2 regions of the Streptomyces sp. NPDC031100 genome follow, and region 2 is predicted to be linked to the other one. Evidence: riboswitches for the same ligand, from Rfam matches in the RefSeq annotation. Region 2 holds a riboswitch; the other holds the start of a gene.
What was found. Region 2 has a riboswitch for cyclic di-AMP ahead of ACZ5DS_RS05070 (M23 family metallopeptidase). Riboswitches for the same ligand answer to the same signal wherever they lie in the genome.
Positions count from the first base shown of each region.

Region 1 (4,089 bases), on a different contig from region 2:
ACCGTCGCCCTGCAACCCGCGGGCGACGCCCGTGAAGATCTCCTCCAGCTGCCTCACCTGCTCCGGCGTGAGCCGGTCGAACAGGGTGGCGCGCACGGTCTCGACGTGCCCGGGCGCCGTACGCTCCAGGACGGCCATCCCCTCGTCGGTCAGCGCCGCGATGCTGCTCCGCTTGTCCCAGCTGCAGTTCTCGCGTCGCACCAGCCCGTCCCGCTCCAGCCTGGTCACCGCGTAGGTCAGCCGACTGCGGGTGATCTTCAGGCTCTCCGCGAGGTCGGTCATGCGCAGCCGCCGGTCGGGCGCCTCGGAGAGGTTGGCCAGGACGGAGTAGAACAGGTGCGGCATGCCGGCGTCCTGCTGGAGGTTCCGGTCGATCGCGTCGTCCAGGAGCCGGGCGGCGGCGAGGTACGCGCGCCAGGCGCGCTGCTCCTCCGGAGTGAGCCAGCGGGTCGTCATGCCACCAGTGTAAGTTTGTTTCAAACTTGAACCAAGATCAGCCTGCCGCAGGGGAGACCGCGCCGATGCCGTACCCGTACGTCCTGCTGTCCGCCGCCGTCTCCCTCGACGGGTACCTGGACGACACCGGCCCCGACCGGCTCCTGCTGTCCAGCCCGGCCGACTTCGACCGGGTCGACGAGGTACGGGCCTCGGTCGACGCGATCCTGATCGGCGCCGGCACCATCCGCGCCGACAACCCGCGCCTGCTGGTGAACTCGGCCGAGCGCCGCGCGGCCCGGGTCGCCGACCACAGGACCGCATACCCGCTGAAGGTCACCGTCACCGCCACCGGTGACCTCGACCCGGCCGCCAACTTCTGGCACACCGGCGGCGAGAAGCTCGTGTACACGACCGACAAGGGCGCCGAGCAGGCCTCCCGTGTCCTCGGCCGGACCGCCGACGTGGTCTCCCTCGGCCCCGACCTCGACTGGCGCGCCCTGCTGGAGCACCTGCACGACGTGCGCGGGGTGCGGCGCCTGATGGTCGAGGGCGGCGGCACGGTCCACACCCAGCTCCTCCAGCAGGGCCTCGCCGACGAACTCCAGCTGGTCCTCGCCCCGCTGTTCGTCGGCGACCCGGCGGCCCCGCGCCTGTTCGGCCCGGGGCCGTACCAGGGCGGCCGGCTGCGCCTCGTCGAGACCCGCCGGATCGAGGACGTCGTCCTCATGCGCTACGAGCCCACCGCACCCGGCACCGGCCCGGAGCCCGTCGCCGCCGACCGCCACTGGCTGCGCACCGCCTGCGACCTGGCCGCCCTGTGCCCGCCCTCGCGGACGGCCTTCAGCGTCGGCGCGGTGGTGGTCGCCGCCGACGGCACGGAGCTGGCCCGCGGCCACTCGCGCGAGGGCGACGACCCCGTCGTGCACGCGGAGGAGGCGGCCCTCGCGAAGATCGACCCCGCCGATCCGCGCCTGCCCGGCGCCACCGTCTACAGCAGCCTGGAGCCCTGCTCCCGGCGCGCCTCCCGCCCCGCCCCCTGCGCCGAGCTGATCCTGCGGGCGGGCGTACGACGCGTGGTCACGGCCTGGCGCGAGCCGGACACGTTCGTGACGGCGGCCGACGGGACCGGGGTGCTGCAGAGCGCGGGCGTGGCGGCCGTGGTGCTGCCCGAGTACGAGGCCCTGGCGAAGGAGCCGAACGCCCACCTGCTGCCCTGAGCAGCACCTCACGGAATCCCGTGTGCTTTGTGGTCTGGCCATGGGGTACTCTTGAGACACAACGACGCGGGGTGGAGCAGCTCGGTAGCTCGCTGGGCTCATAACCCAGAGGTCGCAGGTTCAAATCCTGTCCCCGCTACTGAAGGCTCAGGGCCGGGATCCAGTCATGGATCCCGGCCCTGAGTGTTTTCCTGCCGCGCCCCCTCGGCGAGACGGCGAGTGGCGTATGCCACAGTCGGTCAGCCCTGACCGATGTCACCGATGGTGATCGGACGGCACCCCTCCGCATAACAGCTGAGTCACCATCAAAAACGCGGAGACTCCTGAGCGTCGACCAACTCGCCCGATTTACACCGGTCGTAACCCGTACGTCCCGCCCGGAAATAGTTAATGATCAAGCTGAACGGCTTGGAATCTGACACGCGGGTCTATTAACGTTCGATAACGCAGCGCGGTCGTCCCAGCCGTCACAAGAGGCGGCTCCGTGCGCACGCGCCGAATCCCGCAAGGGAACCGGGGAACCACCACCTTGGGGTGAATCGCGCGGATGCCGTCGTGAACTGCCTGAGTCCACGGCCGGTATACGCGCGTAGGAGACCTTCCTGCTCCGAACCCGTCAGCTAACCCGGTAGGCGGAGGAAGGAAAGGAGTACGCCCGCGTGGCGTCCAACCGGCCTGCCCCCGAAGCCCCGTTCATGCCGACCGAGACCGAGACCTTCGGTTACTTCGGCGCCCAGCGCACCGACGAGGGCACCTGGGAGGAGTGGAACCCCACCGAGGAGTCCATACGGCCGGTCCGCGGTCGGCACCGCGTCGCCAAGCAGCGCGGCGGCCTCGCCCGCAGCTCCACCGTCCTCGGAGTCGGTGTCATCGCCGCCGTCGGCGCGGGCGGCATGGCCAGCGCCAACACCGGCAAGCCGCCGGTGTCCATCTCCATGCCCGACCTGCCCTCCGTCGGCTCCCTCTTCGACGACTCCTCCTCGTCCTCCGACGCGCCCAAGGCCACCGCGGCCTCGCTGAGCGACGTCGGTACGACCTCCGCCGACAGCGACGAGGACAGCTCCGACGCGGGCGAGGCCCTGCGCAACCGGATCATGGCCCAGGCCGAGCAGCAGCAGAGCAAGGCCGACAGCAAGGCCGCAGCGGCAGCGGCAGCCGCCGCCGAGAAGCAGGCCGCCGACGCGGCCGCCAAGGCGCAGAAGGAAGCCGCAGCCAAGGCCGCCGCCGCCAAGAAGGAGGCGGAGGCCGCGGCCAGGAAGAAGGCCGAGGAGGAGCGGCTGGCCGCGCTGGCCAAGCAGTACACGCTGCCGACCTCCTCGTACACGATCACCTCGACCTTCGGCCAGGCCGGCTCGATGTGGTCCTCCGGCTACCACACCGGCCTCGACTTCGCGGCCCCCACCGGCACGCTCATCAAGGCCATCCACAGCGGCACGATCACCGAGGCGGGCTGGGCCGGCTCCTACGGCTACCGCACGATCCTCACCCTCGACGACGGCACCGAGCTGTGGTTCTGCCACCAGTCCTCGATCAGCGTCTCCGTCGGCCAGAAGGTCAGCACCGGCGACGTCATCGGCCGCGTCGGCGCCACCGGCAACGTCACCGGGCCGCACCTCCACCTGGAGGTCCACCCCGGCGGCCAGTCCAGCGGCATCGACCCGATGGCCTGGCTGCGCGGCAAGGGCCTCAACCCCTGACGGAACGTTTGTCCGGTCTGTGCGCGGCGAGTCGGAGCCTGTGCGCGGCGAGGCGGAATCGGATCGACCGCTTCGGCTGTTGACATAAGGCATGACTTCGCTGCGCACACTCGGCACCTCCGACCTCGAGGTCTTCCCGCTCGCCCTCGGCGGCAACGTCTTCGGCTGGACCGCGGACGAGAAGACCTCCTTCGCCGTCCTCGACGCCTACACGGCCGCCGGCGGCAACTTCGTCGACACCGCGGACTCCTACACGGCGTGGATCGAAGGCCACAAGGGCGGTGAGTCCGAGACCATCATCGGCAAGTGGGTCAAGGCCCGCGGCAACCGCTCCGACGTCGTCATCGCCACCAAGGTCAGCCAGCACCCGGAGTACCCGGGCCTGTCCGCGGCCAACATCAAGGCCGCCGCGGACGCCTCGCTGCGCCGCCTGGACACCGACTACATCGACCTCTACTACACCCACTTCGACAAGCCCGAGGTGCCGGTCGAGGAGATCATCGGCGCGCTGGACGAGCTGGTGAAGGCGGGCAAGGTCCGGCACATCGCCGCCTCCAACATCACCCCGGAGCGCCTCCAGGCCTCCCTCGCCCACTCCGACCGCGAGGGTCTGGCCCGCTATGTCGCCCTCCAGCCCCACTACAACCTGGTCTCCCGCGACACCTACGAGGGCCCGCTGCAGGACCTTGCCGCCCGCGAGGGCCTCGCGGCGGTCCCGTACTTCGCCCTCGCCGCCG
Region 1 covers NZ_JBVIGN010000010.1:21,135-25,223, reverse strand. The annotation lists gene ACZ5DS_RS26545 (MarR family winged helix-turn-helix transcriptional regulator) at 1-456, opposite strand, end outside; gene ACZ5DS_RS26540 (dihydrofolate reductase family protein) at 522-1,655, shown strand; tRNA gene ACZ5DS_RS26535 (tRNA-Met) at 1,721-1,794, shown strand; cyclic di-AMP (ydaO/yuaA leader) riboswitch at 2,139-2,305, shown strand; gene ACZ5DS_RS26530 (M23 family metallopeptidase) at 2,315-3,352, shown strand; gene ACZ5DS_RS26525 (aldo/keto reductase) at 3,444-4,089, shown strand, end outside.
Region 1: another riboswitch for cyclic di-AMP. It lies ahead of ACZ5DS_RS26530 (M23 family metallopeptidase); the one in region 2 lies ahead of ACZ5DS_RS05070 (M23 family metallopeptidase).

Region 2 (4,089 bases):
CGCAGTGACCCCCGAGGAGGTCCAGGAGGTCGCCAAGGCCCGCCTGCGCCCCGACAACCGCGCGGTCCTCGTCTACGAGCCGCTGTCCGCCGAGTCCGCCGAACACACCGAGGAAGCGGGGCGCGGCGAGGACCCGGAGCGGGAAGCGACCGTAGAGGCCGGTAACGACAACGAGGAGACGGCCAAGTGACCGAGCTCGCCACGATGGACTTCCACCCCCGTCCGCAGGCCGGCGAGGCCAAGCCCTGGGGTTTCCCGGCCCCCGAGCGCGGCACGCTGGACAACGGGCTGACCGTCCTGCGCTGCCACCGCCCCGGCCAGCAGGTCGTCGCCGTCGAGGTGCTGCTGGACGCGCCCCTGGACGCCGAGCCGGCCGGCCTGGACGGTGTCGCCACGATCATGGCGCGGGCCTTCTCCGAGGGCACCGACAAGCACTCCGCCGAGGAGTTCGCCGCCGAGCTGGAGCGCGCGGGCGCCACCCTCGACGCGCATGCCGACCACCCCGGCGTCCGCCTCAGCCTGGAGGTCCCGGCCTCCCGCCTGGCCAAGGGCCTCGGCCTGCTCGCCGACGCCCTGCGCGCGCCCGCCTTCGCCGAGAGCGAGGTCGAGCGGCTGGTCCGCAACCGCCTGGACGAGATCCCGCACGAGCTGGCCAACCCCGCCCGCCGCGCCGCCAAGGAACTCTCCAAGGAGCTGTTCCCGGCGACCTCGCGCATGTCGCGCCCGCGCCAGGGCACCGAGGAGACCGTCGAGAAGATCGACGCCGCGGCCGTACGCGCCTACTACGACCGCCATGTGCGGCCCGCCACGGCCACCGTGGTCGTGGTCGGCGACCTCACCGGCACCGACCTGGACACGCTGCTCGCCGACACCCTGGGCGCCTGGACCGGTACCCCGGCCCGGCCGCGGCCGGTGCCGCCCGTGAGCGCCGACGACTCCGGCCGCGTGGTCATCGTCGACCGGCCGGGCGCCGTCCAGACACAGCTGCTCATCGGGCGGATCGGCCCCGACCGGCACGACCGCGTGTGGCCCGCCCAGGTGCTCGGCACGTACTGCCTCGGCGGCACCCTCACCTCCCGCCTGGACCGGGTGCTGCGCGAGGAGAAGGGCTACACCTACGGCGTGCGCGCCTTCGGGCAGGTCCTGCGCTCCGCGCCGGACGGAACCGGCTCCGCGATGCTCGCCATCAGCGGCTCCGTGGACACCCCGAACACCGGTCCCGCGCTGCAGGACCTGTGGACGGTGCTGCGCACGCTCGCGGCGGAGGGACTGACCGACGCCGAGCGCGATGTCGCCGTGCAGAACCTCGTCGGCGTGGCGCCGCTGAAGTACGAGACCGCGGCGGCCGTCGCGAGCACGCTGGCGGACCAGGTCGAGCAGCACCTGCCCGACGACTACCAGGCGACGCTGTATCAGCAGCTCGCCGCCACCGGCACCGTGGAGGCCACCGCGGCGGCCGTCAGCGCCTTCCCGGTGGACCGCCTGGTGACCGTCCTCGTCGGTGACGCGGCCCAGATCAAGGAGCCGGTCGCGGCGCTCGGCATCGGCGAAGTCACCGTCGTGACCGCCGACTAGCAGCCGGACGGCGGCACGCGCGCGCGGGGCCCTGGGGACCGACGGGTCATCAGGGCCCCTTGCCGTGCACCGCCCTTCCCCAGATGTCCGAATTGGGGCAGAGGTTGCCTGTCTGACCTGTGGGATGCACTACAAAACCCCGGATCCGTTTGGGGATCGAAAGTCCGGCCCCTTAGCGTCTTCCGGGCTGTTCGTCAGGCAGTGCGCCGCATCCGCGGCACCGGACAGTCATCGCCGAGTCCCCGTACGGCGCGAGCCAGGGGAGCCGGGGACCCAACCGCAGTCCCTGGGGTGAATCGGACGCCCGCGCGCGAGCGAGGGGGCCCGTAGGAGACCTTCCTGCTCCGAACCCGTCAGCTAACCCGGTAGGCGAGAGGGAAGGAAAGGACCAGCCTCTTCATGGCGTTCATGTGCGCCACCGGGAAGCACCGCAAGCCCGGCCGGGTCAAGCGCACCACCGCTCAGGCGGCCGGCGTCGCGGCCCTCACCACCACCGGCGTCATCGGCACCCTCGCGGCCACCCCGGCGCTCGCCGCCGAGAACTCCGTCGAGGAGACCGGCCTCACCCCGGTCATCACCGTGAGCGACACGGTCGCCGAGCAGATCGACGCGCAGGCCGAGGCCCAGCAGCAGGCCGCCGACCAGAAGGCGGCCGAGGAGGCCGCGGCGAAGGCGGCCGCCCAGCGCGCGAAGGAGGTGCGCGAGGCCAGGGCGCGCGCCGCCCGCGAGGCCGAGCGCAAGCGCCTGAACGCCTTCGTCGCCCCGATCGCGCACTCGTACGTCTCCACCGGCTACAAGGCCAGCAGCTCCCTGTGGTCCTCCGGCTCCCACACCGGCATCGACTTCCACGCGGCCAGTGGCACGAGCGTCCACGCGGTCGGCTCGGGCACGGTCGTCTCCACGGGCTGGGGCGGCGCGTACGGCAACCAGATCGTGATACGGATGGCCGACGGCATGTACACCCAGTACGGCCACCTGTCGTCCATCGGCGTCACCGTGGGCCAGAAGGTCACCCCGGGCCAGCAGATCGGCCTGTCCGGCGCGACCGGCAACGTCACGGGGCCGCACCTGCACTTCGAGGCCCGCACGACCCCCGAGTACGGCTCGGACGTCGACCCGCTCGCCTACCTCCGTGGACACGGCGTGAACGTCTGACGCTCCGGCGCACGACATCCCGAAGCCCCGGCTCACGAGCCGGGGCTTTCGCCGTTTTTCGCGGCGCCCGCCGCATCCGCTGTCCAAAATATATCCATGGATTCCGGCCTGCCGTCGGAAATTCCGGCTCATTGCAATAGAGTCACGGAACACACGTCCATCGTCGACGTTTCACGGGGATTAAGGCGGAGGTCGGTCATGCGTATTCCGGCGCACTCGGTGTGCACGGCGATCCGGGACGACATCGTGGCCGGTGTCTACGAGCGCGGCAGCCGCCTCACCGAGGAAGTCCTGGCCCGCCGCTACGGCGTCTCGCGCGTCCCCGTCCGCGAGGCCCTGCGCACCCTGGAGGCGGAGGGCTTCGTGGTGACCCGGCGGCACGCGGGGGCGTGCGTGGCCGAACCGACCGAGCAGGAGGCCGCAGACCTGCTGGAGATGCGGATGCTGCTGGAGCCGCTCGGTGCCTCCCGGGCCGCCCAGCGGCGCACCGAGGCCCATCTGAAGGTGCTGCGCGGGCTGGTCCGGCTGGGCCAGGAGCGGGCCAGGCAGGGCAACCGCGAGGATCTGCGCTCGCTCGGCGGCTGGTTCCACGAGACGCTCGCGCAGGCCTCCGGCAGCCCCTCGCTGACCTCGGTGCTGACCCAGCTGCGGCACAAGATCGCCTGGATGTACGCGGTGGAGGCGCTGCCGAGTCCCGTGGAGTCCTGGACGGAGCACGGCGCGATCGTGGACGCGGTGGCGCGCGGCGACAGCGAACGCGCGCGGGCGATCACGGCGCATCACGCCGAGCGCGCGAAGGGTGCGTACCGGTTGCGGTCGGCCTCGGCCGGCGACCGGTCCGAGCGTGTGAGGAACTCGCAACATGCCGTAAACATGTCGAGCCTTCGGCATTAACGTGGGCGCCGTATACAAAGAGGAGCGATTCGGTGGGCGTGTATTTCCGCTGCCCTTTTCCCGGTGTGCCGTGAATTCGTGGTCGCGCGCCGTCGGTGTGCTCGCGGTGAATTCATTCGATGGGCTGCCGAAAAACGCGGAAGCCGCGTCACCCGGAAAGGGCGACGCGGCTTCCTGGCGCGGCTCAGACGGTCTCGGGCAGCTCTTCCAGGCCCTCGGCGACCAGCTTGGCCAGACGGTCCAGGGCGACGTCCGCGCCCTCGGCGTCGGAGGCGAGGACGATCTCCTCGCCACCCTGGGCGCCCAGGCCCAGGACGGCCAGCATGGAGGCCGCGTTGACGGGGTTGCCGTCAGCCTTGGCGATCGTCACCGGGACGCCTGCGGCCGTGGCGGCTCGGACGAAGATGGAGGCGGGGCGGGCATGGAGGCCCTCGGCCCAGCCGACGTTGACGCGGCGCTCAGCCA
Region 2 covers NZ_JBVIGN010000002.1:163,909-167,997, forward strand. The annotation lists gene ACZ5DS_RS05060 (M16 family metallopeptidase) at 1-190, shown strand, start outside; gene ACZ5DS_RS05065 (M16 family metallopeptidase) at 187-1,575, shown strand; cyclic di-AMP (ydaO/yuaA leader) riboswitch at 1,798-1,962, shown strand; gene ACZ5DS_RS05070 (M23 family metallopeptidase) at 1,975-2,730, shown strand; gene ACZ5DS_RS05075 (GntR family transcriptional regulator) at 2,929-3,624, shown strand; gene ACZ5DS_RS05080 (HPr family phosphocarrier protein) at 3,809-4,089, opposite strand, start outside.